Linked DNA regions of Tenggerimyces flavus. The protein of the gene in region 1 binds, or shares a complex with, the protein of each later gene. Links are inferred from orthologs where the notes say so. Each region holds a gene or a part of one and is shown on either strand. Other genes may lie near its edges.

Region 1 (11,178 bases):
GCTGAGGTGTGTATCCGCGCCTGACGCGGGTACGCCGGTCGCATGAGCATCGGTGGAAGCATCTTCTTGATCGTGGTCGGAGCGATCCTCGCGTTCGGCGTGCGAGCTGACATCGTTGGCTGGCTGAACATCAACGTGGTCGGCTGGGTCCTGATCCTTGCCGGGCTCGCGACCCTTGCCCTGACCCTCACCATCTGGTCGAAGCGCCGCCGGGCGCGGACCGTGACTCAGCAGCGGACGTACGAGGACGGCACTCCGACGACCGTCACTGAGGAAGAGGTCTACCGCGACCGCGGCGCGCCGCCGGCTCCCTAGTCCCTGGGACCGCGGTCTGGCCACACGGGGGTTTCGCCTTCCTTGATAGGAGGAAACCCATGGATACCAGCACACTCGTGCTGATCATCGCGATCGTCGTGGTGGCAGCGCTGATCGTCGCCTTCGTCGTCCTGGCGTCGACGCGCAACCAGGCACGACGAGAGCAGGAACGCCGTGAGAACGCCGCGGCCGAACGAGAGAAAGCCGAACGACTGGCCCAGCGCGCCGAGCACCAGGGTGCCCGCGCGGACGAGCTGGCCGCCCAGGCGCGGCAGGCGCAGGCTCAGGCCGAGTCGCAACGCGCGGCCGCCCAGTCCTCGCAGACCAAGGCCGCTGAGCGGGTCCGGGAAGCGGACGAGCTGGACCCGGACGTGACCGACGAAGCCGACGAATCGGACCGCAACCTTCGGCACGGCCGGCACACCAATGGCTCCACCAACGCTGGCCCCACCGACCAGCCGGCCTCGGCCGATCCGTCGCGGACGAACGGTCGGCGCGGCTGGTGAACCTCTTGTGGGGCGTTCGCTACCAGCGGACGCCCCACGAGTACGTCTGCTTCCGCAGCTTGAGATAGACGAACGTCTCGGTGCTGCGTACGCCGGGGATCGCGCGAATCTGGTGTGACAACACCTCGAGCAGGTGGTCGTCGCCCTCGCACAGCACCTCGGCCAGGATGTCGAACGAGCCCGCCGTGATCACGACGTACTCGATTTCCTCCATGTCCGCCAGGCGATCCGCCACCGGCTCGAGCTCGCCCTCGACGCGGATCCCGATCATCGCCTGCCGTGGAAAGCCCAGCTGCAGCGGATCCGTCACCGCGACGATCTGCATCACGCCGTGGTCGAGCAGGCGCTGCACGCGCTGCCGTACCGCGGCCTCGGACAGCCCGACGGCCTTGCCGATCGCCGCGTACGGCCGCCGCCCGTCCTGCTGAAGCTGTTCGATGATCCCCTTCGACACGTCGTCCAGCGGGACGGTCGTGGGTTGCCGATCCGGGCGGGGACGCCGGACTCCGTCGGTTTCGGGCCGTTCAGGGCGCGTCATGCTGCATCCCGGGATGTCGTAGGGATTTCGTCGAAATGAATGATCGCGACAACGGAATCGCTTGTCCAGGCCGAAACTCTCTGTCAGGATCCATGGCGTACGCAGGGAGGAGGGCTCAGCATGAGCGAGCCAGTCGCGCTGAGTGTCGGAGGGTGAGATGACCGACCGCCGACGGTTCTCCAGAAGGCGACTACTTCGTACGACCGGCGCCGCCGCCGCGCTGGCCGCTTTGTCCGGTTGCGGGATCAAGGGCAGCCTGATCGCCGAGGGCAGCTGCGAGAGCACCGACCTGTCCGGCACGGAGAAGCAGGTCGTGTTCTCCAACTGGCCGCAGTACATCGACGTGAGCGAGGACGAGAAGAGCCGTCCGACGCTGGACCGGTTCGTGCAGGAGACCGGGATCCAGGTCAAGTACACCGAGGACGTCAACGACAACTCGCCGTTCTTCAGCAAGATCCGCAACCAGCTCGCCGCCTGCCGGCCGTGTGGGCGGGACCTCTTCGTGCTCACCGACTGGATGGCGGCGCGCGTCGTTCGCTATCGGTGGCTGCAGGAGCTCGACCACGACAAACTGCCGAACGTCAAGGCGCAGTTGATTCCCAGCCTCGAGGCTCCGGGCTGGGATCCCGATCGCAAGTACAGTGTTCCTTGGCAGAGCGGCCTGACTGGCCTTGCGTACAACGCGAAACTCACCAAGGAGATCCGTACGCTCGACGACCTGCTCAACCGGCCGGACCTGAAGGGCCGGGTCACGATGCTCGCCGGCATGCAGGACTCGATGCAGATGGTCCTGATGTCGTTGGGCAAGAACCCGATCGAGGTCTCGCAGGACGACTTCTCCACGGGCATCGAGAAGCTGGAGAAAGCGGTTGCCTCGGGGCAGATCCGGCGTTTCACCGGAAACGACTACACGCAGGATCTCGCGAACGGCGACGTCGCCGCGTGCATGGCCTGGTCCGGCGACGTGATCCAGCTGCAGTTCGAGAACCCGGACATCAAGTTCGTCGTTCCCGAAGAGGGGTTGGGGATCTGGAGCGACAACGCGATGATCCCGAACAAGGCTTCGCACAAGGCGAACGCGGAGCTGTTGCTGAACTACTACTACGAGCCGGAGGTCGCGGCCGAGGTCGCGGCGTGGGTCAACTACATCTGCCCCGTCGAGGGCGCGCGTGCGGCGATGGAGAAGATCGATCCCGAGCTCGTCGACAACCCGCTGATCTTCCCGGACGACGCCTTGCTGAAGAAGGCGGTCGGGCTGATGAATCTGACCGAGACCCAGGAGCGGAACTTCGAGATCCAGTTCCAGCAGGTGATTGGAGCATGACGATGGCTGATCCGGAGCAGGCTGCCGCCGATGACCTTCACCTGGTCGGGGTCACGAAGTCGTTCGGCAGCTTCACCGCCGTTGACAACCTCGACTTGACAGTGCCAGCGGGGTCGTTCTTCGCGCTGCTCGGGCCATCTGGGTGCGGGAAGACGACGACGTTGCGGATGATCGCGGGGTTGGAGGAGCCATCTCGGGGCGAGATTCGGCTCGGGTCGTCGTCGATCACCGGGCTGCGCCCGTACAAGCGGCCGGTCAACACGGTCTTCCAGAACTACGCGCTGTTTCCGCACCTGGACATCTTCGAGAACGTGGCTTTCGGGTTGCGGCGTCGTGGGGTGAAGGACGTCCGCGCGAAGGTCTCGGAGATGCTCGATCTGGTGGAGCTCGGTTCGTTTGCCCGCCGGCGGCCTGCTCAGCTGTCGGGTGGCCAGCAGCAGCGGGTGGCGTTGGCGCGGGCGTTGATCAACCGGCCGCAGGTGTTGCTGCTCGACGAGCCGTTGGGTGCGTTGGATCTGAAGCTGCGGCGGCAGATGCAGATCGAGCTGAAGCGGATCCAGACCGAGGTCGGGATCACGTTCGTGCACGTGACGCACGACCAGGAAGAGGCCATGACGATGGCCGACACGATCGCGGTGATGAACAGCGGTGTGATCGACCAGCTCGGTGCTCCGGCTGGGCTCTACGAGAACCCGCGGACGACGTACGTGGCGAACTTCCTCGGGCAGTCCAACCTCGTGCGGGCTCGGGTGACGCGCCGTACGTCGGATCTGCTGGCGGTGGACGCGCATGGGTCGCGGCTGACGGCGCCTGCCGCGCGGGTGCATACGCGGTCGGACGAGGTGTGGATCGGGGTGCGGCCGGAGAAGGTCTTCCTGTCGCGGGCGGGGACCGAGGCTCGTAGCGGTGCGAACCTGCTTGCTGGCGGGATCGTTCGGGACGTGTGCTTCGTGGGGGTGTCGACGCAGTACTTCGTCGCGATGCCCTGGGGGCAGGAACTGGTGGTCTTCGAGCAGAACACGGGGGCTCGGGACGTACTGACGAGTGGGACTCTGGTGGACCTGCACTGGGCTTCGGCGCACTCGTTCCTGCTCGACGCGGCGCAGGACTCGTCGGCCGGTGTGGAACGCGAGGAGGAGCCCGCTTCCGCTGTGGGGGTTTCGTCGTGAGCGCTCTCGCTCGGCCTGGTGGAGGGCCGCTGACTGCTTCTGCTCCGGTCTCTCCGCCGGGTTTGGAGGGGGCCCGGCGGGGGCGGCGGCGGATCGGGTACCTGTTGCTGTTGCCGGGGGCCTTGTGGCTGCTGGTGTTCTTCGTCGTTCCGATGGTGCAGCTGGCGGGGGCTTCGCTGTACGATCCGGCGGGGTCGTTGGAGCTCGGGTATCGGGTGGCGTTCGCTTTCTCCAACTATGGCGACGTTTTCGGGCAGTACGGGCCGCACCTGTTGCGCTCGTTCCTGTACGGCGGGGTGGCGACGTTGCTGGCGCTGCTGCTCGGGTATCCGTTGGCGTACGCGATCGCGTTCAAGGCCGGGCGGTGGCGGAACATCCTGCTGGTGTTGGTGATCGCACCGTTCTTCACGAGCTTCCTGGTGCGGACGCTGGCGTGGAAGTCGATCCTGTCGGACAACGGCTTCATCGTCTCCGTGCTGCGCGACATCGGTCTGTTGGGGTCGAACGGGCGGCTGCTGGCGACGTCGTTCGCTGTGGTGACGGGTTTGACGTACAACTTCCTGCCGTTCATGACGCTGCCTTTGTATGCCAGCTTGGAGAAGATCGACCGGCGGTTGCTGGAGGCGGCTTCGGACCTGTACGCGAGCGCGTGGACGACGTTCCGGCGAGTGACGCTGCCGCTGTCGATGCCGGGCGTGGTGGCGGGGACGTTGCTGACGTTCATCCCGGCGACGGGCGACTATGTCAATGCGCAGTTGCTGGGGACGCCGAACCAGTACATGGTCGGGAACGTGATCGACGGGCTGCTGTTGCAGGTGCGAGACTACGCGCACGCGCCGGCCCTGTCGTTCGTGCTGATGGCGTCGATTCTCGTGCTGGTGTTGCTGTATGTGCGGCGGGCGGGGACGGAGGAGCTGCTGTGAGATGGCTTCGCTCGCACCTGGTGCTCCTCTTTGCGCTGCTGGTGTTGCTGTATATGTTCCTGCCGATCTTCGTGGTGGTGTTGTTCTCGTTCAACCGGCCGTCGTCGCGGTTGGCGTACGAGTTCAACGCGTTCACGTTGGACAACTGGCTGCACCCGTGCGGGGCGCCGGACATGTGCCAGACGGTCTTGACGTCGTTGCAGATCGGCTTCTTGGCGACGCTGGTGGCGACCGGACTGGGGTCCTTGATGGCCTTCGCGTTGGTGCGGCATCGCTTCCGGGGGCGGTCCGGGACGTCGCTGCTGATCTTCCTGCCGATGGCCACACCGGAAGTCGTCCTGGGCTCGTCTTTGCTCACCCTGTTCGTAGCCTCGGGGGTGTCCCTGGGCTTCTGGACGATCTTCATCACCCACGTGATGTTCTGCCTGTCGTTCGTGGTGGTGACCGTCAAGGCCCGCTTGGCAGGCCTGGACTCGCGGCTGGAACAGGCAGCGATGGACCTCTACGCGAACGAGTGGCAGACGTTCCGCTTGGTCACGTTGCCGTTGGTGTTGCCCGGCATCGTCTCCGCGGCGATGCTCTCGTTCTCACTGTCGTTCGACGACTTCATCATCACGAACTTCAACTCAGGTCAGACCGTGACGTTCCCCATGTTCGTGTGGGGAGCAGCCCAGCGAGGCATCCCACCCCAGGTAAACGTCATCGGCACAGCCATGTTCCTCATAGCCCTGCTCCTAGTAGCCATCCCCGAACTCACCCGCCGCCGACGAGCTATCCAACCCGCGTAAGAGTCGCCACTTTGCCTCGTTCCACTGTCGTGGGCTCGAGGACCTCACTCACCGTCCACGTTGTTCCGGCGAACTCGACGGAGTCTCCCTCGAAGACACTGACGAGCTGAGCGCGACCGCCGTCAGAGATCTGCAGCTGCAGGACCCAACGTCCCTGCTCGTCAACGTAGCTATGGCCAGATATCCCCGCCTCGTCGACGCGCTCGAGCATCCGCTTCATCAGAATCAGACTCGCCGGGAGACCTTCGCTCATCCTTGCTCACTTCTCACTTGAGGGTTGTATAGAAACCGCCGCGGGAGCCATCCGGGTAGATGTTGCGGAAATACTCGCAGAACGTCTTGACGTCCATGGGGTCCGGGCTGAAGTCGTCTCCCCACGGATTCCTCAGCTTGATCTTGCCGTCCGAGACGTCGGTCACCTCGTACACATGCCCGAACTCATGGCCGGCGAAGGGGATCGGCTCGTTTGACTTGTCCCCCCTCGAGCCGACGAGGACGGGCTTTCCATCGTCGAGTTGGTCGCGGAACTCGTCCAGCAATGCTTGCTCGCCGTTGTGAATGCTGGGGATCGGACGTACCTCAGCCTCTTCACCAGTCAGCTCGGTGAGCAGATCGGCCCGCATCAGGGACGTCGACCCGACGTTGAGACGGTCGTAGCCGGTCGGTGGGTCGTTGGGCGCCGGTCCCTCGTGGGCCTTTAGCCGTTGCTTGTCGACACCGTCTCGGGCACCCATCGCCCAGTCCTGGTTCCACAGCATCTGACGGACCGGACCCCAGGTCTGGTCCTGGCCGGCGAGCGCCTTCTCCACCAGGGCGGGCCACGCGCAGATCTCCGGCTTGGCGGCGGCGGGCGGCGCGCCGGAACGATCGAGGCGAACAGGCAACTCGTCGTTGACCCGATACGTGACCGTGTCGCCCGTCGGTCGTGCGACTGGATCCCCGGGTGTCGCGGGTGAGACCCGATGAAGAGTGACCTCATACGTCCGCTCGCCCACCTGGCTGACCGCATCGCGGATCAGCTCCGGCCGATGCCCAGCGACCGCGCCAAGGGTGGCGAGGACGCCGCAGTCGCCGACCGTTCCTTGCCGCACGTCGTCTCGGGATGCCGGACCGTCGAAGAGTGGGATCGGACTCTTCGCGTCTCGGACCAGATAGCGGTCGTAGACCGTGTTGGGCAGGTCTGTGTAGTAGTTCTTCGTGTAGGGCGGCCGCTGGATCTCGTGGACCTCGCGAGGATCGTCGGCCTCGGCCAGCTTCTCGGCGTCGGAGCCGCCGCCGAAGCGGTCGGTGATGGCTTGTTTGATGCGGTTGCCCATGGCCATCAGGCCGGGGCGTTCGAAGGTCTGCGTCTCCGTTGGCAGGTCGCGGCGGGGTGGGGGCGCGTGGTCTGAGGGCTCGTAGGACTTGCGCTCGCCGGTGCGTAGCTCGGCTAGGGACTCGAGCTGCTTGAACTCCGCGGACTCTGGGCGTGGGCGGTCGGCGCCTGGACTGGGGTCGGGCGAGTCCGGATGGCCGCGCAGTTCGCTCACTTGTCCAGAATGGCATGATCCGCGTCCGCGCCGCCGCGGCTGTCCACAGCACTGACAGCCGACAGGGTATGGAATCGGTCGCCCGCAGCGCTGAAGGCGACCGATATCGCGACCCTCGGCGCCGGAAGGCCACGGATTCCCTTGCCGCCCTCGCTCGACCTGAGGCACACTGACCGACATGTCCCACGAAGACCTGCAGCAGTCCGCCCGCGATCACCTCTGGATGCACTTCACCCGCATGGGTCCCTACCAGGACGCCGACATCCCCGTGATCGTCCGCGGCGAGGGTCCGTACATCTGGGACAGCAACGGCAAGCGCTACCTCGACGGGCTCGCCGGCCTGTTCACCGTCCAGGTCGGGCACGGCCGCGCCGAGCTCGCGCAGGCCGCCGCCAAGCAGGCGGCTGAGCTCGCGTACTTCCCGCTCTGGTCGTACGCCCACCCCAGCGCCATCGAGCTCGCCGAGCGCATCGCCGCGTACGCGCCGGGCGACCTCAACCGCGTGTTCTTCACCAGCGGCGGCGGCGAAGCGGTCGAGAGCGCGTGGAAGCTCGCCAAGCAGTACTACAAGCTCACCGGCCGGCCGACGAAGCACAAGGTCATCAGCCGTTCGATCGCCTACCACGGCACCACGCACGGCGCGCTCTCGATCACTGGGCTGCCCGGCCTGAAGGCGCCGTACGAGCCGCTCGTCCCCAGCACGTCCCACGTCGCGAACACCAACCTCTACCGCGCCCCGATCCACGCCGACGACCCCGTCGCGTTCGGGCGCTGGGCCGCAGACCAGATCGGCGTCGCGATCGAGAACGAGGGCGCGGATACTGTAGCCGCTGTATTTTTGGAGCCAGTACAAAATGCGGGTGGCTGTTTCCCGCCGCCGCCCGGGTATTTCGAACGGGTACGCGAGATCTGCGACGAGAACGACGTCCTGCTCGTCTCTGACGAGGTGATCTGCGCGTTCGGCCGGCTGGGCGAGATCTTCGGATCGACGCGGTACGGGTACCAGCCGGACATCATCACCTGCGCGAAGGGCATCACGTCCGGCTACTCGCCGCTCGGCGCGATGATCGCGACCGACCGTCTGATGGAGCCGTTCCTCAAGGGGCACACGAGCTTCGTGCACGGCTACACCTTCGGCGGGCATCCCGTCTCGACCGCGGTGGGGCTGGCGAACCTCGACGTCTTCGAACGCGAGCAGCTGCCGCAGCATGTGCGGGCGAACGAGGACGCGTTCCGTTCGACGCTGGAGAAGCTGTACGACCTGCCGATCGTCGGCGACGTCCGCGGGGCCGGGTACTTCTACGGCATCGAGCTGGTGAAGGACAAGGCGACGAAGGAGACGTTCAACGACGAGGAGTCCGAGCGCCTGCTGCGCGGATACCTGTCGAAGGCCATCTTCGAAGCCGGCCTGTACTGCCGCGCCGACGACCGCGGCGACCCCGTGATCCAGCTGTCCCCGCCGTTGATCTGCGACCAGTCGCACTTCGACGAGATGGAACAGATCCTCCGCGAGGCCCTCACCCAAGCCTGGAAGCAGCTCTGAGGACGACGGCCTCGAGCTGGTTCGGGGCCGGCGCGCCGAGTTGGTCGGTCAGGAACCCCAACCAGCTCGGGCCGAACGACATCAGCGCTCGCAGGTCGGCGTTTGGATCGATGCGTACGCCGGCCTCGGCTTCGTAGCGACGGAGGAACGTGTCGGCCGCGTCCGCTGAGACGAGTACGGCCAGCGAGGCGCGGCACAGCCCGACGTCCGTCTCGCGCCTCCCGCTTCCGGTGTAGGTCCAGTCGACGACGCCGGTGAGATCGTCGTTGCGCCAGAGGGTGTTGAGGAGCTGGTAGTCGCCGTGGACGAGGACCGGCGCTGACTCGTCGAGTTCTGTCGCCAGCGTTTGCTTGACGGTCTCGGCGAGAGCGGGGTCGCGGATCCACCCGTCGACCCGTCGCTCGTCGAACCCATGCGGATCGGTCGCCGCGAGGCCGGTGGGATCGAGGTCGTGAACGTGCGCGAGCGTCGTCGCCAACTCGGCGATGTTCGGGGATCGAAGCAGCTGGCGGCCAGGGAGGGCGGTCATCAACAGGCACGGCTCACCCGCCACCTCACCGGAGTCCGCCGCGACGAGCACTGGCGCCGGAACGCCCCGCCCGGCAAGAGCCCGCAGGCCGGTCGCCTCGCGAGCCACGAGCTCCCGCCCCCACCGACGATCGCCCCACCGCCTGAGCACGACGTCGACAGCGCCAACGGAGAGACGATCGATGTCAGCCGTCAGGCCGCCCGTCAGCCGCTCGACGGCGTGGATCGACCCGACAATCCCCTCAGCCCACGCCCGAACCCGTTCCGACAAGGGCCGCCAAGTACTCTCCACGCCCCAGCCCTATCACCGCTGTCCACAGCCCCGCGACTGCCTTGCCGGCTAGCGAGCGGATCGTGCCATTCTGGGCTTGGTGGACGCGATCCCGGAGCGGGCGACACCGCCGGCGACGGTCATCGGGCACAGCTCTGATCAAGCCTCGATCGTGAGGTTCGCCAGGTCGAAGACGGGCACGACGCCGAGCTTGGTTGCGAGGTGACGTGAGGGCGTGTTGCTGTCGCGGTGGCTGTAGAACGCGATTCTCCCTTCGCCGGTGACCTCCGCGGCCCACGCGCGGGTGGCCAGAGTCGCGTATCCGTGGCCGCGTGAGTCCTCGCTGGTCCGTACCCACAGCTCGGCAGCCTCCTCGTTCGAACGCGACGAACTCGCCCATGACACCTGGCGGCCGCTGACCACGACGGCGTACTGCTCGCGCCCCTGGCGAACCACTGCGGGATCCGGGGCTGACACAACGTGCGGAAACACGTAGGTGCTGTAGATCTCCACCCGCGTCGGGCGACCTCCGCCGATCGTCGCCGCCGCGGACTCCTGATCGTCGAAGGCGTGCGCGGGCTCCAGGCCCACGACGTCGGCGCCGCCGGCAAGGGCCATCGCGTAGCCGTCACGGAACCGGACCACCGTGCAGGTGGCGATGGGATCAGGTTCGTCGCCGTCGATCCTGACCATCCGACCAGTCCTGTCGAGCGCCTTGCATTCCAGCCGAAGCTGCGCCTCCCACAACCGCCGAGCCTCGTCCATAGGCGCAAGCTCTACCAGGGCTGTCCACAGCCGCGCGAAGGGTTTGCGTGGTGAAGAGCGGACCGTGCCATTCTGGGCGGGTGAGCGAGCTGCGGGGGCAGGTGGACAAGTCGGAGACTCCGGCCGAGGGCGAGCCGGCGCGCTCGGAGTCGGCCGAGTTCGGTCGCCTGGAAGCGCTGGCCGAGCTGCGTTCCGGGGACCGAAAGGCTTACGACCCGTCCGAGCAGGTCGGGCCGGGGAGGGTAGAGCGGCCGCAGCCCGAGGTCGTCCAACCCATCCGCCCAGAGCTCGCGGCGCTGAGTGGCCGAGTCGCCGACCAGGCCGCTCGTCGGTTCGGCGGCAAGGACGACGTAGCCGGCAATCCCGCTGGCGGTGCGCCGGATGCCGGGGCGCCGGGCAAGGACGGGCCGCGCGAGGTCCGCGAGGTCCGCGAGCCGCCGCTCACGCAGCGGTACTTCCAGGCGCTTCCCGAGGCCACGTACGAGCGCTACCTCGTCCGCGACCAGGACAAGCCGATCCCCGCCTTCGACGGCGAGCCCACCCGCAAGGACGTCGCGCAGGGACGCATCGGCGACTGCGGCGTGCTCGCCACCTTCGGCGCCGTTGCCGGGCATCGACCGGGCGACATCGAACGCGCGATCAAGCAGGTGGGCGAGGGCGAGTACGAGGTCACCGTGCACGAGATCAAGCCGGCCAGCCACCTCGATCCGGTCGCGAGGCCGACGGGTAACACGAGAACGATCCGCCTGTCCGACGAGCTTCCCGTCCGCGAAGACCACCCCGCCCGAGACCTGGTCGGCGCGAAGGCCGAAGTCGTGGCCTGGCCGGCCCTGCTGGAGAAGGCCATCGCCGCGCAAGATCAAACCTGGGACGCCAGCCAGAAGGCGCGCTGGGATCACACCTGGCGCACCGACCGGAAGGGCGACATCGACGCCCAGCGAGCGAAGCAGAACATCGACCCCACCCCCGACGACGGACC
Region 2 (11,177 bases), 3.8 Mb from region 1 along the record:
CCGGACTCGTCGTCGTCGACGCCCGCGACAAACCCGTCACCGTGCTCCCAGGTACGCAGGTCCTCAGGCTCGCCGTTCCGCAGTACATCCAGGACGATCCGGCCCTCGCCCGCGTCGTCGACGAGGCGCATGCGGACCAGTTCCTCGCCGAGCTCGCCGACCGGACCGTACGCGAACTGTTGCCCGAGCAGCCACGCGAGCTCCCGGTCGTCGACGGCAACGCGACCGTGCTCGAGGTCGCCGCGCTGATGGCCCGTTCCCGCAGCCCCCTCGTCGCCGTCGTCGCGCGGAACGGCGTCCTCGACGGCGTCATCACCCTCGACGCCCTGCTCGACCGGATGCTCGGGACATGACCGCGATCGCCTGGATCGCGGTGGCGATCTTCGTCCTCGCCTATGTCCTGATCGCGACCGAATGGGTCCACCGCCTCGCCGCCGCGCTCGGCGGCGCCTGCCTGATGCTCGTGCTGGGCATCACCGACACCGAGCACGCGTTCTTCTCCGAGGTCGCCGGCATCGACTGGAACGTCCTGTTCCTGCTGCTCGGCATGATGCTGATCGTCTCGGTCCTCCGGCGTACGGGGCTGTTCGAGTACCTCGCGATCTGGTCCGCCAAGCGCGCCCGCGGGCAGCCGTTCCGCGTGATGGTGATCCTCGTGCTCGTCACGGCGGTCGCCTCGGCCGGGCTGGACAACGTCACCACGGTGCTGCTCGTCGCGCCCGTCACGTTCCTCGTCTGCGACCGGCTCGGCGTTCCGGTGACCCCGTTCCTGATCGCCGAGGTGATGGCCTCCAACATCGGCGGCGCGGCGACCTTGGTCGGCGACCCACCGAACATCATCATCGCGTCGCGCGCCGACCTGTCGTTCAACGACTTCCTCATCCACATGGCGCCGTTCATCGCGGTCGTGCTCGTGGTCTACATCGCCTTGTGCCGTTGGCTTTTCCGCAAAGCGTTCCGCTACAACGCCGAGCGCGCCGCGTCGGTGATGGAGCTGCGCGAGCGCGACGCCATCCGCGACGTACGCCTGCTCGTCGTGTCCCTGGTCGTACTCGGCCTCGTCCTGGTGGCGTTCGTCCTGCACACCTGGCTCCATCTGGAACCCGCGGTGATCGCGATCGTCGGCGGGCTGTTGCTGCTCGCCCTGTCCAGGCTGGATCCCGGCGACGTCGTGCGTGGCGTGGAGTGGCCGACGCTCGCGTTCTTCGCCGGCCTGTTCGTGATGGTCGGCGGCCTGGTGTCGACCGGGGTGATCGACCACGTCGCCTCGGCCGCGTCGGACGCCGTCGAGGGGCGGCTCGGCCTCGCCACGATGGCGCTGCTGTGGGGATCGGCCGGGCTGTCGGCGATCGTCGACAACATCCCTTACGTGGCAACGATGTCGCCGATCGTCGCGGAGCTCGTCTCGAACGCCGGCGGCAACGACCAAGCCCAGGTGCTCTGGTGGGCGCTCGCGATCGGCGCCGACCTCGGTGGCAACGCGACCGCGATCGGCGCCTCGGCGAACGTCGTCGCGCTCGGGTTGGCCGAACGAGCGGGCAAGCCGATCTCGTTCTGGGAGTTCACCAAGTACGGCCTCGTCGTCACCGCGGTGACGATCACCCTCGCGGTCCCGTACCTCTGGCTGAGATACCTCTAGGCGATCTGCTCGAAGCGGTAGCTGGTCTTGACCCGCCTGTTCACGAACGCGCCGACGCTTCGCGTCGCGAGCAGGGCGGTGTGCACGAGCGGCGGCACGTCGTAGTACTGGTAGACGTCGCCGCCGACGTACTCGAGCTCGAGCGTGCGCGAGTCGAGGTCGTAACCGACACTCGCCACGCTCGACGACTGGATCCGCTGGCGTTTCATCACGTTACAGCCTAGTCCCGCGGCTCCTCTCGGACGGCGCTGACCAGCTGGGTCGGGTTGATGAAGCGCAGTCCGACCACGAGCAGCACGACCATCGAGAGCGTGTAGATCACGGCCATCGCGTCGACCGCCTGCTGCGACCGGATGCCTGCCGCCGAGACCGCGGTGTAGAGGGCGACGACCAGCGTGGACGACTCCGGGCCCTGGACGAGGAACGTCAGCTCGAACATCCCCACCGTTCGCACCAGCACGAGGATCGACGCCGCGAGCATGCCCGGAACGAGCAGCGGCCCGATGATGCGCGCGAAGATCGCGCCGGTCTTCGCCCCGCACATCCGTGCGGCCGCCTCGATGCGCGGGTCGATCTGCTCGATGAACGGCGTCATCACCATGATCACGAACGGCACCGACGGCACCAGGTTGACGAGGATCACGCCCGCCAGCGAGCCCGCGATGTGGAACTTGTAGAGCACGGTCGCGAGCGGGATGCCGTACGTGATCGGCGGGATGAGAATCGGCAACAGGAACAGCAACATCAGCACGCGCTTGAACGGAAAGTTCCGTCTGGCAAGGGCGTACGCCGCCGGCACACCGACCAGCACCGAAACCACCACGACCGCGAGCGCCACGATCACCGTGACGATCAGCACCTGCAGCAGGCCGAACTCCTGCCACGCCTCGGCGTACCGCCCGAGCGTGTACTCCGTCGGCAGCCAGGTGTCGAACCACGATCGGGCGAACGAGTTCACCACGACGGTCGCGATCAGCGCGAGCAGGTTGACGAGGAAGAACGCGACGGCGCCCCAGACGAGCACCGAGGAGACCTTGAACGTTCTCATCCCTTGCCTCCCGAGCTGCCGCGGTACAGGCGCGATCGGACGGCCAGCACCAACCCCACGACGGCGAGCTCGACGCCGCCCATCACCATCGCGATCGCCGACGCGAGCGGATAGTCGTACTGCTCCCAGCCGGCTCGGTACGCCGCGAGCGAGATCACGTGCGTCTCCCCCGACGGCTCGCCGACCATCACCGCCGACGGGAAGACCGAGAACGCCAGCACGAAGGCGAGGCAGAACGTCACCGCGAGCCCCGGCATCAGCAGGGGCAGCGTGATCCGCCGGAACCGCTCCCACCACCCCGCGCCGAGCGTCGCGGCGGCCCGTTCCAGCGTCGGGTCGATGCCCGACAGGTACGACAGCGTGAGCAGGAACGCGAACGGGAACCCCGTGATCACCAGGGAGAGCAGCACACCCCAGTACCCGGGCACGAATCGGATCGGCTCGTCGATCAGGCCGACCGCTTCGAGCGTCCGGTTCATCCAACCGGCGTTGCCGAGATAGGTGAGCAGGCCCTCGGCGGTGAGCACGGTGCCGAGAGTGATCGGCACGACGAGGATCGCTGTCAACAGCCGCTTACCTCGGAACCTCCCGCGCATCTTGTACGCGATCGGCACCGAGGCGAGCACGTTGAACAACGCCGCCGGCAACGCCAGTCGCAGCGTGAGCCAGATCGTCTCGCTCTGGAAGGGATCGGAGAAGAACGTGCGGTAGTTGTCGAAGATGCCGCTGGTCTTCGGCGTGAACGACAGCTGCAGCCCGTACAGGAACGGATAGAGGAACAGCCCGACGATGAGCACGACCGCGGGCAGCAGCAGGAGCAGGGTGCGGTCGACTCCGCGTTCGGCGAGCCGGTGCCGCAGCGACACTTCGGCCACTACGCCGCCACCTCGTCCGGCGCGGCCGGGCTGTCGGCGGAGAAGACCAACACCCGTTCGGTCGGCACCGTGATCGCGACCTGGTCGCCGGGCACCAGCCGTTCCGTGGTCCGCAGGTGCAGCGAGGTGCCGTCGTTCGTCCGTACCTGGACCGCGAGCTCGCGACCCTGATACTCGACCACCTCGACGGTGACCGCGACGCCGCCCGTCTGCGCCCCGACGACGAAGTCCTCGGGGCGGATCGCCACGACTCCTTCTTGCCTGCCGGCGAGGTTGTCACGGTCGATGCCGGTCAGCTTGAGCCCGTGGCCTTCGAGCTCGAGCCGGCTTTCCGTGCCGCCGACGATGCTGAGCTCGATCAGGTTGCGGTAGCCCATGAAGCCGGCGACGTACCTGTTCGCCGGCTCGGTGTAGAGCTCCTCCGGCGAGCCGATCTGCTCGACGTGGCCGTCGCGCAGCACGACCAGGCGGTCGGCGAGCGAGAGCGCCTCCTCCTGGTCGTGCGTGACGTACACCGTGGTCAGGCCGAGTTGCTGGTGGATGCGGCGAATCTCCGTCCGCATCTCCTGGCGAAGCTTGGCGTCGAGGTTGGACAGCGGCTCGTCCATCAGGACGAGCGCGGGCTCGACCACGATCGCGCGGGCGATCGCGACCCGCTGCTGCTGCCCGCCGGACAGTTGGGCGGGCAGCTTGTCGGCGTGTTCTTCCAATTGGACAAGGCGAATCGCGCTGTCGACGCGTTGTTTGAGCTCGCTCTTCGCCGTCTTGCGCATCTGCAGGCCGAACGCGATGTTCTTGCGTACGGACATGTGCGGGAACAGCGCGTAGCTCTGGAACACCATGCCGAACCCGCGTTCCTCGGGTGGCAGGGTGTCGATCCGCTTCTCGTCGAGGTGGATCGTTCCCGCGGTGAGCGGCAGCAGGCCGGCGAGGCAGTTGAGTGCCGTCGACTTGCCGCAGCCGGACGGGCCGAGCAGCGCGATGAACTCGCCGGAGTCGATGACCAGGTCGAGCGCGTCAAGCGCGGTTTGACGACCGAACGTTCGCGTCACCCCGGCAAGCCGGAGTTGACGGAAGCCGTCGGAACGTGCGTGCGTCATTGTTTCTTGACCTTCGATCCGCCGATTTCCCTGTCCCACTTGTCGAAAGCGGCAACGAGCTCCTTCGCCTCGAGTGGCGTGGCCTTCGGGTTGTCGGCGATCAGCTTCTCGAACGAGGGGTCGCCGTAGTCCTTGATCGCCTGTTGGCTCTCGGCGGGCGCCATGTCGATAGTGACGTCCTTGATCGCCGGGCCGGGGTAGAAGAAGCCCTTGTCGTACGCCTTCGCCTGCTGGTCCGGCTTCAGCATCCACTGCAGCAGAAGGAGAATCGCCGAGATGTTGTCGGCGCTGACGCCCTTCGGGATCACGGCGTAGTGGGCGTCGGTGACCCAGGTGAAGCCCTCGACCGCGCCGACCTTGACCTCCTTCGGCACGGTGCCGAGCACGCGCGGGTTGACGTACCAACCGGTCGTGGAGGCGATGATGCCGACCGAGCCGTTGCCGAGGTTCTTCATCGTGTCGGCGGTGCCGGACGGGTAGAACTCGACGTACTTGTCCAGCTCGGCGAGGTACTTCCAGGTCTTCTCCCAGCCGTTGATCGGGTCCTTGGGATCCTTGTCGCCGAGGATGTAGGGCAGGCCCATGAGCAGCGTGCGACCGGGGCCGGAGTTGGCGGGGCGCGCGTACATGAACTTGCCGGGGTTGGCCTTGGCCCAGTCGAGCAGGCCCTGCGCGGTGGTGGGCGGCTGCGGCACCTGCTTGGGGTCGTACTCCAGCAGCGGGCCGGACGGGTAGTAGGTGACGACGACGCCCTGGTCCTGGGCGAGCTTCTGCATCTCGGCAGCGGGCTCGAGATAGTCGGCCATCGGGGCGTCGAGGCGGTCGCCGAAGTCCTTGACGATCGGTAGCCAGAGACCCTGGTCGATGCCGGCGGACAGACCGTCGTTGCCGGTGAGGACGAGGTCGGTCTGGACGTTGCCGCCGTCCTGCTGGGCCTTGATCTTGCCGGCGGTCTCGGGGCCGGTGGCCTTCTGGTACGTGACGCGGGTGACGACGTCCTTGTTGTTGGCGACGAAGTCGTCGATCATCGCCTGTGTCAACTGCAGGTTGCCGGCGACGTCGAGGATGTCGAGCGTGACGGGCTTGCTCGGCTTGTCGGGCACGGAGCTCGCGTCGGTGGGAGCGGCACTGTTCTCGCCGCCCGTGCCGTTGCCCGTCCCGCCTGGCGGTTCGGGCGCGCCGCAGGCGGCTCCGACGAACATGGCGGCGAGCGCTGTGGCGGTGGCGATGGGACGGATGACACGTCGAGCTCGAGCGTTCATGAACGCGTGACCCCTTCTCGTCGATCGCGGGCAGCGTTGCCCGCACCCCCGTCGGACGCCGCGTCGAGGCGGTATCGCGTGACGTGGTCCACGAAGGATGGAAAACGCTTGCACAAGTTGTCAAGCGTAGACCCGGCAAGCGCTTTCTCGTTCTGGCGTCCCGCTGGCGTCTCGCTGGCGCCGCGTTCAGGACTTGGCGAGACTGTCGAACAGGAGACCGGTGGCGGCCCTGAGCCGGGCGCGGAGGTCGGAGTTCGGCGGAGCGAGCGTCCAGTGCGCGATGATGCCGTCGATCATGGCGACCAGGGTCTCGGCTGCGACCTTGGTGTCGACGTTCTCGAGCTCGCCTCTTGTTGTGCCCTCGTCGAGAAGCGTCGTGGCGTCGGCGATGGTGCGGTGGAAGTTGTGCTCGAGCTTCTTCGCCATCTCTGGTAGGCGTCGCGCGAGGCTGTAGAGCTCGAACGCGAGGGTGCCGAACTCGGGGTTCTTGGTGGCGTGCTCGGCCATGTTGTCGACGAGGGCCATGAACCGGTCCCTGACGGTCGCGCCTTCGGGGCCTTCGGGGATGGACCAGAACTGAAGGTCGAACAGGTAGTCGACGAGCGCTATGGCGATCTCGTCCTTGCTCTTGAAGTGCCAGTAGATCGCGCCCTTGGAGAGGCCTGCCTCGGCGACGACGTCATCCATCCTCGCGCCGTGGTAGCCCTTGTGCGCGATGACCGCGGCGGCCGCAGCCAGTATCTGCTGCCGCCTGGTATCCCGATCCTCCCGCCTCGCCACCCTGCCACCTTAGCCTCGAGCGACCGACCAGTCGGTCCACGCCGGGGTTCCTAGTGATCATGTACGTGATCGTGAAGGCGTGGTGGTCTATACGACGGTTGCGGCTTCATGATCACGTTCATGATCACGGCGGCTGGGTGGGGCGAAGATCCCTCGGTTGGGTGCTCTCTTCGTGCGGAGTCGCGACGAGATCTCATTGGGCATTGGGAACTGGCGTGGGCTGTTGCGGCGGTCGATGGTGGTGGCCGGTCCGGGGCGCGTCAAGGGCGTCGCGACGGCTCCGCAGAGGGGCGACGTCGCTTCGCGACCGCGGAGCGGCCCTTGACTCGCCCCGGACCGGCCACCTGTTTTTCACGCGCCGCCCCTCCCCCGGGAACGGGTGCCCGGGCCAGGCTTGCTTGTCGTTCAGCTTTGCTGCCGTGCGCAGGTCGCTTGTGCGCCCCCGGTCTCTTGTGGCTCAGATGAAGCCGGGAGGTGGCCGTTCCCGCTCCGCTGTTTGAATGAAGGGCACCTTCATTCAATAGGTTCGTATGAAGGTGCCCTTCATACGAACGCCATGGCTCAGCTGCTGCGGCGCGTCCCCCGCGTTGTTTCGAATCAGGGCGTCCCTCTATCGAATAGATCGCTACAGGCACGCCCTGGTTCGAAACCGCCCACCTTCTCCAACCAACCGACTGGTCGGTCTGCACTGGACCGACTGGTCGGTCGAGGGCACGCGGCGCGGCCTCTTGCCGTCTGTCTGGGAGGAACTGATGGGGATCGAGGAGCACCTGCCCTCGGGGATTTTGCTCGCCAAGACCGAGAAGCTCGTCGGCTACGTTCGCAAAGCCAGCCTGATGCCGCTCACGTTCGGCCTGGCCTGCTGCGCGTTCGAGATGATGGCCGCCGGCGCGCCCAAGCACGACTTCAGCCGCTGGGGGCTCGACGCGTTCCGCGCCACCCCAAGAGCCGCCGACCTGATGATCGTCGCCGGCAGGGTCAGCCAGAAGATGGCACCCGTTCTACGGCAGCTGTACGACCAGATGCCCAACCCGAAGTGGGTCATGGCGATGGGCGTCTGCGCCAGCAGCGGCGGCATGTTCAACAACTACGCGATCGTGCAGGGCGTCGACCACATCGTTCCCGTCGACATGTACATCCCCGGTTGCCCACCCCGCCCGGAGATGCTGATCGACGCGCTGCTCAAGCTCCACGACAAGATCCGCGGCTCCGACATCAGCGGCAACCTCAAGCCACGCGAGAGCCGCGACGAGAAGCTACCAACCGCCGCGGTGGACCACTTCCCCAAGCGGACGGCGTCCACGCTTTAGCGACGGCGACAACGTGTCCGGCAGCCGGTGGCCCAGGGCGATCACGCCGACCGGCGAGAACTCCTCCGGCACCGAGAACGCCGTACGGAACGGCGACAGCTTCGCCGCGGGCACTCCGAAGAAGCACGCGCCCAAGCCCTCGTCCGTCGCCGTCAGCAACATCAGCAACGCAGCCATGCCGGTGTCGATGTGCCAGTACGGCACCGGCCAGCGCGCCTCGTCGCGGTCGGTCCAGCCCTTGTCGGGCTCGGCGTAGCGGTCGAGGTACGCCGACTTGTTCGAGAGCGCCACGATCAACACCGGCGCGCGCCGCATGCCGCGCATCCAGCGGTCCGGCTCGCCCTCCCCGACCGTCGCCGCCCAGAATCGCGCGACGGCCTCCGGAGTGTCCAGCACCAGGAATCCCCACCCCTGGCTGAAGCCAGCGGACGGTGCGTGCAGGGCGTTCGTCAGCACCCGCTGCACCACCTCCGGGTCCACCGGACGGTCGGCGAAGTTGCGCACCATCCGGCGGCGCAACACGACGTCGCTGAACTCCATCAGCCCGCCTCTGCCAGTTGCCGCTCGCCATCGGCCACGACCGAGGCGAGCCGCGAACGTACGGCAGCCAACGAAGCCAATCGCTCGTCGAGCTCGGCCAACCGATGCCGCGCCAGTTCGACCGCCGGCGGGCAGGCGGCATGCGAGGTCCAGTCCACCTCCAGGCAGTCCACAAACAGGAGGACGTCCGCCGTGCCGAGGCTCAGCAGGTACTGGATGTTCGCCACCCGCCGCACGTCAGGATCGGCGTACTCGCGGTACCCGTTCGACCGGCGCGACGGCCCGAGCAGCCCCTGCTCCTCGTAGTAGCGCAGCGCGCGCGTGGTCGTCCCCGGACGGCGCGCGAGCTCGCTGATCTTCACCTATGTGACGCTACCCCCTCCATCCACCGGCAACACAAAGCCCGTGGCGTACGAAGCCTCCGGCCGAGCGGCCTGAACGATCCAGTGCGCGATCTCCCTCCGGCTGAGCGATCCGCCCCAGCGGGATCCGCTCCACCAACAGCTTGCCCACAGCCGCGATCCGTTCCGCGGAGAAGCCGTTGTGCTCCAGGACGGGCGTGTCCGTCACCCCCGGTGCGATCCCCACGACCCGCACCCCGGACGACGCCAGCTCGATCGCCCACGTGCGCGTGAGAAGGTCCAGCGCGACCTTCGTCGCCCCGTACACCGAGTTGCCCGGCCAGCCACGCCCACCGATCGCCGTGCTGACGTTCACGATCGCTCCGCCACCACCAGCTTGGAGCGACGGGAGCAGCAGCTGGGCGAGGTGGATGGGCGCGAACAGGTTCGTCGCGAACGCGCTGTCAAGCTGCGCTTGCGTGATGGTGCCGAGCAGGCCGTTGGGTACGACCGCCGCGTTGTTCACGAGCACGTCGACACCCGGCAGCGCCGAGGCGATCCGGTCGCGGCGGCCGCTTCCGGTACCCGCGCCGGTGACGATCACACTGGTCATATCCACATGCTCGACATTCACGCCAGCGTCAAGGTCAACCCTCGGACAGAATGGACCGCATGAGCGACGTACGGATCTGCTTCCTCGGCGACTCCTACGTCGCGGGCGTCGGTGATCCCGAAGGACTGGGCTGGGTCGGGCGGGTGGCGGCAAAGTCGCGCAAGGACCGCGTCCCACTCACGGCGTACAACCTCGGCATTCGGCGCGACACCTCGCAGGACGTCCTCGAACGCCTCCCCGACGAGGCCGGCCGACGTCTCGCGGACGGTGCCGACAACCGGCTCGTCGTCTCCTTCGGCGTGAACGACACGATGGAGGAGAACGGCAAGCGTCGGGTCGAAGCCGTCCAGACGATCGCGGCGCTCTCCGACATGGCCAAGTGGGCCAAGAGCCACAAGCTGCCCCTGTTCCTCGTCGGGCCGCCCGCGGTGATCGACGACGCGCACAACCGGCGGCTGCTCGAGCTCACGATCGTGCTGAAGGAGTACACCCGCCGCCAGGACATCGCGTTCGTCTCGTTGACGCCCGAGCTGCACGAGAACAGGCAGTGGCGGGCGGGGCTCGCGGCCGGCGACGGGGCGCATCCGAGCGCGGTGGGGTACGAGCTGCTCACCTCGCTCGTGCTGCCCGGCTGGTGGAGCTGGCTGGGGCATGCCGGAAGGTGACACCGTATGGCTGACCGCGCGCCGGCTGCATCGCGCGCTTGCCGGGCGGGTGCTCACGCTCGCCGACCTGCGAGTGCCACAGCACGCTACCGCCGACCTGCGGGGTCAGACGGTCAAGGAGATCGTGTCGCGCGGCAAGCACCTGCTCCTGCGTACGTCGGAGGACCTCACGCTGCACACGCACCTCGGCATGGACGGCACGTGGCGGATCCTGCACGCCGGGCGGACCGTCCCCGGACCCGGCGACCACCGCGTACGGGTCGTGCTAGGCAACACCGAGTGGGTCGCGATCGGCTCGCTGCTCCGCGTCGTCGAGCTGCTGCCGAGCGGGCGCGAGGAGACGGCGGTCGGGCATCTCGGGCCCGATCTGCTCGGCCCCGACTGGGATCCCGACGAGGCCGTACGACGCCTGACCGAGGCGCCGGACGAGGCGATCGGCGACGCCCTGCTCGACCAGCGCAACCTGGCCGGGATCGGCAACCTCTACAAGGCCGAGCTGCTGTTCCTGCGCGGCGTGCATCCGTGGACCCCGGTGAGCGACGTGAAGGACATCGACCGCATGGTCAGGCTCGCCCGCCAGCTGCTGTGGACGAACCGCGAGCACCCCGAGCAGTCCACGACCGGCGACCTGCGGCGCGGCCGTTCGCACTGGGTGTACGGCCGCGGCGGCGAGGCCTGCCGGCGCTGCGCCACGCTCGTCGCGCGCGGCGAGCAGGGGCCGGCGGGCCGGCAGCGGGTCACGTTCTGGTGCCCGACCTGTCAGCCCGAGCGTCTCGACCGGCGGTAGTCGCTCGGCCGGACGCCGTACTGGCGCGTGAACGCCACGCTGAGCGCGTACGCGTTCGCATAGCCCACCCGCCGCGCGATCGCGTCGACCGTGTGCTGGCTGTCGGTGAGCAGGTCGGCGGCCCAGCAGAGCCGCCAGCCGGTGAGGTACGCGATCGGCGGCTCGCCGACGAGCTCGGCGAACCGCTTGGCGAACGACGCCCGCGAAGCACCGACCT

Evidence for each region.
Region 2: the proteins of JOD67_RS00095 (region 1) and JOD67_RS17865 are in contact, whole or in part, in a cryo-EM structure (PDB 8Y5F), measured with the Escherichia coli proteins. The link is inferred for Tenggerimyces flavus from one-to-one orthologs.

What each region holds. Positions count from the first base shown.
Region 1 is NZ_JAFBCM010000001.1:12,233-23,410, reverse strand. What follows is about bases 3,668-6,667. They hold JOD67_RS00095 (ABC transporter permease), read left to right. Parts: upstream 3,668-4,771; coding sequence 4,772-5,563; downstream 5,564-6,667. Other genes in these bases: JOD67_RS00090 (calpain family cysteine peptidase), read right to left, coding at 5,830-6,667; JOD67_RS00100 (ABC transporter permease), read left to right, coding at 3,849-4,775; JOD67_RS00105 (ABC transporter ATP-binding protein), read left to right, coding at 3,668-3,852. Outside these bases: JOD67_RS00130 (helix-turn-helix domain-containing protein), read left to right, coding at 1-5; JOD67_RS00125 (DUF6458 family protein), read left to right, coding at 43-315; JOD67_RS00120 (LapA family protein), read left to right, coding at 375-821; JOD67_RS00115 (Lrp/AsnC family transcriptional regulator), read right to left, coding at 841-1,359; JOD67_RS00110 (polyamine ABC transporter substrate-binding protein), read left to right, coding at 1,517-2,683; more of JOD67_RS00105, read left to right, coding at 2,686-3,667; more of JOD67_RS00090, read right to left, coding at 6,668-7,092; JOD67_RS00085 (aspartate aminotransferase family protein), read left to right, coding at 7,271-8,635; JOD67_RS00080 (phosphotransferase family protein), read right to left, coding at 8,610-9,455; JOD67_RS00075 (GNAT family N-acetyltransferase), read right to left, coding at 9,594-10,199; JOD67_RS00070 (calpain family cysteine peptidase), read left to right, coding at 10,280-11,178. UniProt on the Escherichia coli protein: Required for the activity of the bacterial periplasmic transport system of putrescine and spermidine.
Region 2 is NZ_JAFBCM010000001.1:3,809,216-3,820,392, reverse strand. The notes cover bases 2,613-5,611. They hold JOD67_RS17865 (ABC transporter ATP-binding protein), read right to left. Parts: upstream 4,663-5,611; coding sequence 3,562-4,662; downstream 2,613-3,561. Other genes in these bases: JOD67_RS17860 (ABC transporter substrate-binding protein), read right to left, coding at 4,659-5,611; JOD67_RS17870 (ABC transporter permease), read right to left, coding at 2,684-3,562; JOD67_RS17875 (ABC transporter permease), read right to left, coding at 2,613-2,687. Also shown: JOD67_RS17890 (CBS domain-containing protein), read left to right, coding at 1-353; JOD67_RS17885 (ArsB/NhaD family transporter), read left to right, coding at 350-1,639; JOD67_RS17880 (KTSC domain-containing protein), read right to left, coding at 1,636-1,848; more of JOD67_RS17875, read right to left, coding at 1,860-2,612; more of JOD67_RS17860, read right to left, coding at 5,612-5,924; JOD67_RS17855 (TetR/AcrR family transcriptional regulator), read right to left, coding at 6,111-6,704; JOD67_RS17850 (NuoB/complex I 20 kDa subunit family protein), read left to right, coding at 7,457-8,014; JOD67_RS17845 (nitroreductase family protein), read right to left, coding at 7,961-8,554; JOD67_RS41940 (MerR family transcriptional regulator), read right to left, coding at 8,554-8,916; JOD67_RS17835 (SDR family NAD(P)-dependent oxidoreductase), read right to left, coding at 8,927-9,508; JOD67_RS17830 (GDSL-type esterase/lipase family protein), read left to right, coding at 9,568-10,173; JOD67_RS17825 (DNA-formamidopyrimidine glycosylase family protein), read left to right, coding at 10,160-10,960; JOD67_RS17820 (AraC family transcriptional regulator), read right to left, coding at 10,933-11,177. UniProt on the Escherichia coli protein: Part of the ABC transporter complex PotABCD involved in spermidine/putrescine import. Responsible for energy coupling to the transport system.